3 regions of the Marinomonas sp. ABL3_031 genome follow, and region 2 is predicted to be linked to each of the others. Evidence: predicted binding sites of a transcription regulator. Region 2 holds the regulator's gene; each other region holds the start of a gene.
The links. The regulator FNR, encoded in region 2, switches genes on or off when oxygen is low (the NO sensors DNR and NnrR bind a similar motif). The targets are predictions, from matches to a motif close to TTGATNTANATCAA.
Positions count from the first base shown of each region.

Region 1: a site for FNR is predicted at 1,293-1,306, ahead of ACXAH2_RS10650 (HP1242/YdcH family protein). Genes of this name have one in related genera too.
Region 3: a site for FNR is predicted at 1,459-1,472, ahead of cyoA (ubiquinol oxidase subunit II). Genes of this name have one in related genera too.

Region 1 covers NZ_JBSWYU010000008.1:126,923-130,208, reverse strand. Annotated here, with positions in the region: gene ACXAH2_RS10655 (TonB-dependent siderophore receptor) at 1-805, opposite strand, end outside; gene ACXAH2_RS10650 (HP1242/YdcH family protein) at 960-1,220, opposite strand; gene ACXAH2_RS10645 (YbaN family protein) at 1,694-2,074, opposite strand; gene rnt (ribonuclease T) at 2,138-2,806, opposite strand; gene ACXAH2_RS10635 (flagellar protein MotY) at 2,863-3,286, shown strand, end outside.
Region 2 covers NZ_JBSWYU010000012.1:33,672-36,957, forward strand. Annotated here, with positions in the region: gene hemN (oxygen-independent coproporphyrinogen III oxidase) at 1-807, shown strand, start outside; gene fnr (fumarate/nitrate reduction transcriptional regulator Fnr) at 831-1,592, shown strand; gene ACXAH2_RS13305 (adenine phosphoribosyltransferase) at 1,616-2,158, shown strand; gene ACXAH2_RS13310 (YfaZ family outer membrane protein) at 2,243-2,815, opposite strand; gene ttcA (tRNA 2-thiocytidine(32) synthetase TtcA) at 2,826-3,286, opposite strand, start outside.
Region 3 covers NZ_JBSWYU010000011.1:45,739-49,024, reverse strand. Annotated here, with positions in the region: gene cyoB (cytochrome o ubiquinol oxidase subunit I) at 1-176, opposite strand, end outside; gene cyoA (ubiquinol oxidase subunit II) at 176-1,183, opposite strand; gene pdxR (MocR-like pyridoxine biosynthesis transcription factor PdxR) at 1,833-3,286, opposite strand, start outside.

The sequences.
Region 1 (3,286 bases), on a different contig from region 2:
AGGTGTCGGCAAGGAAATTGCCATCGTCGTCGGTGGGAATACCGCGTAAACGAGCGCCAGAAATATGTTGATGAATGTCGGTAAATTGCAGTGTTAGGCTGTTGTCTTCATCTATGTCCCAGGCATAACCAAGATCAATGATCTGATTCTGCTCTTCCACATTGTTGCGATAAGAGTCCTGTCCATCGGAATAAATGCCGACACGATAGCGCTCTGATCCATCTTCATTGATGGGGCCAGAAGACTCCCCACTACCACTGAAAAAGTCTTTGTTTCCGGCGGTTACTTGTAGGGTGTTTTGCTGCTCATAGGTTGGTTTTTTGGTGACATAGTTGATCACACCGCCGGGTTCTCCAGCCCCATAAACGGCACCAGAAGGGCCTTTCAATACTTGAACCTGCTCTATGGTGAACAGTTGCGGGATAGAAAAGTCACCAAACGGATCGCCTTTTAAGCCATCGTAGAGAATCTCGTCTTGCTGAAAACCACGCAAAGTCACGGTTGAGGGTTGATATTGCGATAGACCTGAAATAGAGCGATATAAATCGGTGATTTGTCTGGCCGCTTGATCTTCCATCAAGGTTTCCGTGATGACCTGAACCGACTGTGGCGTATTGTCCATGCTGGTCGCCGTTTTAGTGGCTAAGCTGGTTTCGTCTTCCTTGTAATAAGATAAAGCGCGACCTTGCACTTCAAGTGTTTGCAAATCGATGGAGTCATCAGTTTGTGAGGTTTCAGCCAAGGCAAGGCAAGAAAACGTGAGCACACCACATGCCTGCATCATGAGAAAGCTTTTTTTGAACATGGAAGTATCTTCTTATACCGCTAAATTAAGCGCGGTATAATAATGATTATGAGAATTGTTTTCAATTTTAAAATACTTACAAAAGCTTAATACTGGTAGTGGCATAAAAAAAGCGAGTGTTTAGACTCGCTTTTATCAACATGAAGTGAGCTGCTTACGCTTTTTCTGCAGCGGCTATGCTGGCTTTGATATAGCCTTTAAGTGTGTCTTTAAGTTGTAAGCGTTGTTTCTTTAAGCTTTCTTCCTGTTGTGTTGTCGCGGGAATAATTTCCTTTTCCATTTTTTCAATTTCGTGAGTTAAATGGTTGTATTCATTATAAAGCTTTCTGAAGTGAGCATCTTCCATTTTAAGGTCGTGGATATCGTCTTTATACTCGGGAAACTCATTGATTAAACTGTGGTCAGAAATTGGCATGTTGTCCTCCGATGCGTGTTTACTGAATCATTATGCTCATTTATAGATTAGTCGAGACGAAGAAATGGGTTCTTGATCCTTGTCAGTTTTTCTTACGTCAGTATTAATACGGTTTCTCATCCTGTTCATCGAACTGCCGAATACTACGAAATTAGGATGTTTGCTTTAGCAAGCCCCTATTTAATTGAGTTTCCGCTTGGTAGCAGACACCTTAAGGCGGCGTCGATTAACGACGGTATTTCAAAGTATAGGAGACAAGCCGCCGTCTTGCTGGTGTAATTTTAAAAGTAATTAAGGAAATGTTTGCTGATTTTAAATAGCATCACTGACATTGCTATTGCCGCTACACGGAACTCTTCGAGTTGTGACAAAACGATTGAAGTAAACAGTAGCGTGGGTATCGTGGATTGTAATTTTGTCTATCGAAAGAGCATGGAGTCAGTAATAGAAAATATGGCAGAGCCGTGCAGATATTAGTCTTGTTGGTCTTCACGCACAGGCAATCTGAGCAGATAAATGCTGACGCATATGCCGATGGTTATCAGGCCAAGAGTTGCCCAAAAACGATAAACAATGAACATGGAAATGCTCATTCCCACCCACATGAAAAGAATGGCGCGGTTGCGTGAACGTCTAGGAATACCGTCTTCGGACTGCCAATCCCGCACAATAGGGCCAAAAAATTTGTGATTGAGTAACCAGTTGTGGAAGCGCTCGGATGATTTAGAAAAGCACCAAGCGGCCAGTAAAACCAGTGGTGTGGTGGGTAATAAAGGTAAATAGATACCAATAATGCCGGTGATCAAGGAAAACCAGCCGAGTGCGAGATAGAAATATTTTTTGGCTGGCATCATAGCAAGCACCTTAATGGCAATAGGCAGTTCATAATATACTGCTGGTCCTTATTATTGTGCGACTTATTGGCCTGAATGGAAAATTGCTGACATGTCCTGCTCTGGTGTATTTTCAATACATGGCCAGCCGCCCAGTCGTTTCCAACGATTTACCATTTCACAGAATAGCTCAGCGGTTTTTTCTGTGTCGTATTTTGCTGAGTGGGCTTCAGAATTACTAAAGGGGATTGCCGCTGCCTCACAGGCTTTGGCTAATACCGTTTGACCAAAAACGAGCCCGGCTAAACTGGCAGTATCGAAGCTTGAAAATGGGTGAAAAGGATTGCGTTTTATGTCCGCACGCTCAATAGCCGCATTTAAAAAACCATGATCAAAGGCAGCATTATGACCCACTAAGATAGCGCGTTTACAACCTACTGATTTCAGTTCTTTGCGCACTTTGGAGAACATTTGTGTTATGGCTTCACCTTCTGATATATCCTCTCGACCAGGTTCAAATGGATCAATTCCAGTGAAGTCGAGGGCGGCTTTCTCAAGATTAGCGCCTTCGAATGGTTTGATTAGGAAACCTATGGTTTCATGTATGTAAAGATCACCGTTTTCATCCATTCTTAGAATGCTGGCAGCCATTTCTAATAAAGCATCGGTTTTTTGATTAAAGCCTGCGGTTTCTACGTCGATAACAACGGGTAGGAAACCTCGGAATCGATCTTTGATTTCATGGTTTGACAAATGAGGGTCCTTAATTCTGCCGCGTATTTGAGAATATCGGTATACAATAGGATGTGATGATAACACAATTGATTATGCTTGAACGAGATGTCTCAATGGGAATCACCCAACAACTTTTAATTCGCTCTGCGTTTTGTTTTGCCGCTTGTTTGTCAGTGACGCAAGTGCAAGCGTTAACCCATTATCAGTCTGGTATCACGGATTCAAAATGGTTGCTATCTGGGGACATCTTCTCTTGTAGTTTGACGCATCCTGTTGCGCACTATGGTGAAGGCCAGTTTATTAAGGAAGCGGGCGAACCGATGAAGTTTGTGTTGCAACCTCGTAACGAAAAGCTTGGCCCTGGCCAAGTCTATATTATCTCTCAAGCGCCACAATGGTCACCTGGCGTTAAGCCAGAAACCCTCGAAATTTTGCCTTACCCGGGTTATGGATTAACGGTGGAAGTCGGCGGTAAAGTGGCGGAGCGAATGTTGACCA
Region 2 (3,286 bases):
GTCAAGGTATTAGTTAACAAGGCCCGTGAACTGGGTATTCAATCCATTAATTTTGATCTTATTTATGGTTTACCTTTTCAGTCCGTGTCTGGTTTTCAGAAAACATTAGATCATGTGATTAGATTATCACCTGATCGAATATCCTTGTTTAACTATGCGCATTTGCCTAATCGTTTTCGCTCTCAAAAACGTTTGCCAGAAGCACATTTGCCTCCCGCCAAAGAAAAACTGGCTATACTCAAGATGAGCATCAATTACTTGGTAGACGCAGGTTATGAATACATAGGCATGGATCATTTTGCCAAACCACAAGATGAACTCGCTAAAGCTCGTGATAGCGGATTGTTACATCGTAATTTTCAAGGCTACACAACGCACTCTGGTACAGATTTACTCGCCTTTGGTGTTTCTGGTATCAGCAGCATCAATGGAACTTACATGCAAAACCAATTGGAATTGAATGCCTATAAAAAAAGTATCGAAAACGGACAATTGGCCATCGCAAAGGGATATATCAGTAATAAGGATGATCGTATTCGTCATGATGTTATCATGACCTTACTGTCCCACTTTCAACTGAATTTTGACTTAATTGAGAAAAAACATAACATTAAATTTGTCGAATATTTCTCTGATGAGCTGGCAAGATTAGAACCCATTCTCGCAGATAATATGGTGCAATACTTTTCATCTCAAGGCAGAAATGGGATAAAAGTGACCGAACGAGGCAGATTGCTAATACGTTGTGTTTGTATGGTGTTCGATAAATATCTTAATGGTGCAATACAGTATTCAAAAGTTATCTAGATTCGTATCAGGGAGAACCAACAATGGCTATAACACACGCTCAGCCTAGATTCAGCAGTAAGCTTACTTCACAATGTCAGAATTGCAGTCTAAACGCATTATGCCTTCCTATTGCATTAGCTGATGAAGACATTAACCGACTTGATCAAATTATTGAACGTAAGCGTCCGCTTAAAAAAGGTGAATTTTTATTCCGTCAGGGAGATGCCTTTGACTCACTCTTTGCCGTTCGCTCAGGCACATTAAAAACGTACAAAATCACCTCTTTTGGCGAAGAGCAGATTACGGGTTTTTACTGCCCCAGTGAATTGTTGGGGTTAAGTGGTATTGACTCAAACAGTTACCCTGTGTCTGCAAAAGCATTAGAAACAACGACCGTATGTGAAATTCCGTTTGCGCATCTTGAAGAATTATCCAATCAAATTCCTTCATTAAAGCATCAAATTTTTCGCCTGATGAGCCGAAAAATTTCAGATGATCAACACATGATGGTGTTATTAGGTAAAAAGAATGCCGATGAAAAAGTCGCCTCTTTTTTATTGAATTTGTCTAATAGGTTTAAAAAGCGTGGCTATTCTGCGTCTGCATTTCGTCTGTCAATGTCTAGAGGCGAGATGGGCAATTATCTTGGTCTAGCGGTTGAGACAGTAAGCCGTGTCATGACACGCTTCCAGAAAAATGAATTGATCCATGTTGATGGTAAAGAAATTCAGATCGTTAATTTCGAAGCGATGCAAAAACTCATTGGCGTAGCGCCTGATTGTGATAAAATTGCACACTTTTGAATAATACAGAGGCAATTTTCGAGATGCTTTACGATGATTTTTACGTTAAATCTCTCATTCGAACCGTAGAAGACTGGCCAAAGGAAGGTATTAGTTTTCGTGATATCACCCCTATTTTCAGTGATCCTAAAGGCATGAGAATGGTTGTGGATGCGTATATTCATCGCTACATTGATTCTGATATCACCCATATAGCTTGCATTGACGCTCGCGGCTTCTTAATTGCTGCGGTGTTAGCTTATGAGTTACAAAAGCCTCTTATTCTGGTTCGTAAAAAAGGCAAATTACCAGGCAAGACCATTTCTCAAAAATACGCATTGGAATACGGTGAAGCTGAATTGGAAATTCAGCAAGGCTCGGTTAATTCTGGTGATCAAGTGCTATTGTTTGATGATTTGATAGCGACTGGTGGAACCCTATTTGCTGCTATCAAGCTTTTAACAGCTCAAGGTGCCAATATTAAAGAAGTGGCAGCCATTATAGATTTGCCGGATTTAGGCGGCAGTCAGAAATTGCGTGATACACAAGTTCCAGTGTTCAGCTTGTGCGCTTTTGATGGTGAATAAGATTTAAGTCTTATTTTCGATGAATTGAGCAGTATAAAAAAGTGGCTAACAGCCACTTTTTTATACTTAAACGATTATACTAGATTAAAATTCTACTTCAGCACCAACAGCAAAACCTTTATTTGCTTCTTCACGACTATTGTCTTCAAAAACAATAACGGTATTACCGTAGCGTACAAAAGCGCGCGCATTTCTCATGGTCATGTATTCTAATCGAAACTCATAAGTATACATGTGATCTAGATTCGTAAATGACAGCACTTCCGGCGCATAATAACCGGATCCATAGATAGCAACGCGATTGGCTGATTGCAACGTATAGCGGTACCAACCGCCAAGAGCTACCGCCGTATAAATATCGTCGTCGTCAGCCGTTCTGTCCGCATTAACGGCGTAAACTCGCGTGCCAATACTCACTTGCAGAGGACCATTACCACCCTCGGAATCTTGAACATTGAACCCCAAGTACCCTGCCGTAATATCTTCATCTTTATCATAGGAAACCCCGGCTCCAATACCAAAGGTACCCATATCCAAATTCACATCACCTTGAACCGTATCATTTGTTAAATGAACGGAAGCTGTCGAAGCAGCAGAGGCAATGGATGAGCCTAATAGACCTAGCGTTAGGAAAAGGGCTTTAAGGTTTAAATTCATTTCGCAAATCCTATAGTGAAATAATATTAAGTCGATCAAAAGCTGAGGGAGATTGCTTCAGCTCTTTAAAATTAAACAATTCTGTGTCTGCTAAGTGGGATGGTACAACATTTTGCATGGCAGTAAACATGGTATCAGTACGACCGGGGTACTCTCTCTCCCAATTTTGTAACATGTCTTTTACTACCTGTCTTTGTAAGTTTTCCTGTGAACCACACAAATTACAAGGAATGATAGGGAATTTTTTTAACTCAGCAAAGGCTTCTATGTCTTTTTCTTTACAATAAGCAAGAGGACGAATTACCAGGTGTTTGCCGTCGTCACTTAGCAATTTGGGGGGCATAGATTTTAATTTACCACCAAAAAACATATTCAAAAATAAGGTTTCTAAAATGTCATCACGATGATGACCAAGGGCAATTTTTGTCGCACCTATCTCTTCAGCGAAACCATACAAAGAACCACGACGTA
Region 3 (3,286 bases), on a different contig from region 2:
AGCTTTTTGTGATCAACCGAAGTCAACCAATCGCGCCACAAGACACCCAATAAATTATTTTTCAGAACCAAAAATGCAACTATGGCACCAACCACAGCCACCACACACAAGGTTGTGATGACAATAGGGTCATGCGGCAGCGCATCAACGGAGAGTTTGCCTAAGAAACCAGACATTATTTATCAGCCTCCATATCGTCATGATTCATTTGACTGTGGTTCATCTCACTATGATCCATTTCGGCATGGTTCATATCACCGTGATGGTGATCACCTTGCTTCATCTGACGCATCATAGGAGTGTCGAAGACTGTGCCTTCCAAAATATCAACCGTACCGTAGTCTTTCATGAACTTCATAACATTATCGTGGAAGATACCTGGCTTAATAGAGCCAAAGTATTCTACAGGATGGTTTTCAGTAGGTTGCGCAAGTTCGTCGTAGCTAATTTGATCTAGCACATTACCTGACTCTTTAACTTGAGCGACCCATTCATCGAACTCCGCTTCAGTTGGTGTAGCAATGGCGTTAAATTTCATACCAGAGAAGCCTGCACCGCTGTAATTAGAAGAGAAACCTTTGAAAGTTCCTGGTTCGTTTGCAATTAGGTGCAGTTTTGTCACCATTCCAGCCATAGAGTAAATCTGACTACCCAATTGCGGAATGAAGAAAGAGTTCATGGTTCCTTCAGACGAAATTCTGAATGCCACTGGAACATCAGCAGGGAAGACCAATTCGTTGACCGTAGCAATACCTTGTTCTGGATAAATGAAGACCCATTTCCAGTTCATAGATACCACTTGAACCGTAATATGATCTTTCTCATGTTCCAACGGTTTATAAGGATCTAGAGCATGTGTAGATTTCCAGGTAATCACACCAAGAACGATGATGATAACAACTGGAATTGCCCATACGACAGTTTCAATTTTCGTGGAGTGTGACCACTTAGGCTCATAGATTTCATCACGACCTTCACGGTATTTCCAAGCGAAATACAATGTCATGAAGATCACAGGAATCACGACAAGTAGCATTAACAGAGTGGCAACAATAATTAGTTGCTTCTCTTCAATACCAACCTGACCCTTTGGATCGAGCACACCACCCTGACAACCGGCGAGCAAGCCCACCATTAGCGCCAAAGCGACTTTACTTAGGATACGAGTTAACAAGAGAATCATCCTCTAACCCCGAGGTTCACAAAACTGCCACTTAACTATCAAATGACAGAACGAAAATCCGGCAGTGCCGGGTATTTCAGTAAAGATCACCACACTGTAAACAGCATAAAAATCATTACTGTGCCATTGTAAAATAACGCAATAATGATTCTTTTGGATCACCTAAATCTGAAAAAGGTGCTCAGCATTTGCATTGTGAACCAAGTCTCAACTTGATTAACGGCTTCCCACAAGCAATCACAATGTTCTCAAATGGCCATCAAAGGCGAGCAAGGTTGATATCGGTCAATACGGCCTCATATCTAACCCGTAACAATACATCTAAACGACACTCTTAATTAGCTCTTGCCGATAACAAAAACGATGGCATATTCTAATCTTTAAGCCACCATAACCGATTAATTTTATTATGGTTTTTCTTTAATTAAACGCCGTCAACAAGACCTTTATTGGTGTTCGCATACCCACCCGCAAATCTCATACTGACAAAATCATTGCGAACGAGTAAAAATTCAAGTGTGCGGAATATATCAAAATCCGACTAATCACACAAAGTCTAGTTTATCCTTTGTTAACCTTTGCTTCACCGCATTTTTACAAAATTCACATTCTGAACTCGTTCAAAAAGCATTGAACCAAATACGACCCTCTATTGCTTGCTCCACACTTGCAACACGGCCTTCATCTTAAACAAGATATGGCGCATTTGCTCTTCTTGTAACCCACTGAAGCCCAACACAAAACCTTGTCTAGGTAGTATGTTGCCATCAGAGTAATGCATTGATAATGGACTTAAAATGACATTATCTTGTCGCAACCTCTGACAAAACTGCCGATCGAATGTGTTCCCGTCCTCAACTAAATCTAAACATTCTGGTTTACACTCAATTAACACATGCATTCCACCACGAGGCTTTTTCCAATCAAACCAGGGCGATAAATAGTCACTCAAAAGTGCCAACAGCATATCTCGTTTCAATCTATAGTGGCGACGCATGCGATTTAAATGTCGCTCAAAATTGCCTTGGATCAAAAAATCCGCAACGACTGGTTGCATTGGTAACGAAGCTGATATACCGATTTGTTTCTGACTTCGCTTAATGAGAGCCACATGTTCCAGCGGTGCCACAATAAACCCTAAACGCAAACCTCGAAATAACACCTTCGAAAAACTGCCTACATAAAAAACATGGCGACTGGCCTCCGAGAACGATCTTGCCGTTTGCATCAAGGGCACTTCTGCGCGGCCTTGATAGACAAATTCATTGTCATAGTCGTCTTCAATTAGCCACATTGGATTCTGCTCAGTATCCAAAGCCTTAATCCATTGCTGACGACGTTGGGAACTGATACTGGTTCCCATAGGGTATTGGCGATTAGGTGTCACAATAAACGCATGTTTCTTGGCAACCTTGTCATCACAGTAAGAACTTATGTTTGGCAAGCAAGGGCCTTCAGTATCCAATTTTATGTGACCAAAGCGAATTTGCTGATTCAATGCTTCGCTGATGGGCGGATAAGTGATCTCTTCCAGCCACCACTTAAGCTGATTATGTGTTGCCTTACGCAAAGCATGATCTAAAAGCTGTAATGAATCGCGATTACCTGCCGTAATGATAATTTGCTCGGCACGGCACTCCAACCCTCGCAACCGATACAAATAATTCACCAAAGCTTTTTTTAAAGGTGGAAATCCGGTCAAATATTCCCCCTGCATGACTTTGTTATCAGGCTGCAACCAACTCCGACGCATACTGGCAGCCCATTCCTTAGAAGGGAAAGCTGACACATCGACACCTGCATCAAAAGCATACAATGTCTGTTCATCTTCTAGTGACTCATGACGGGATACTATGTCTTTTAAAATGGCTTGTTGATCCGTAACTTGATAAGCAGCAACAAATACGCCGCGCTTTTCTTCGCTCAATAACCAACCTTCTGCGATGAGCTGCTCATAAGCCCGAGTGGTGGTACTGCGAGACACTCCCAAAGCAGATGCCAGTGCCCGAGAAGAAGGTAACTTATCGCCCGACTGCAGTTCTCCCTGACGAATACCTTGTTGAATTTGTTGCATCAACTGCAGATATCGGGGCTCCCCCGTTT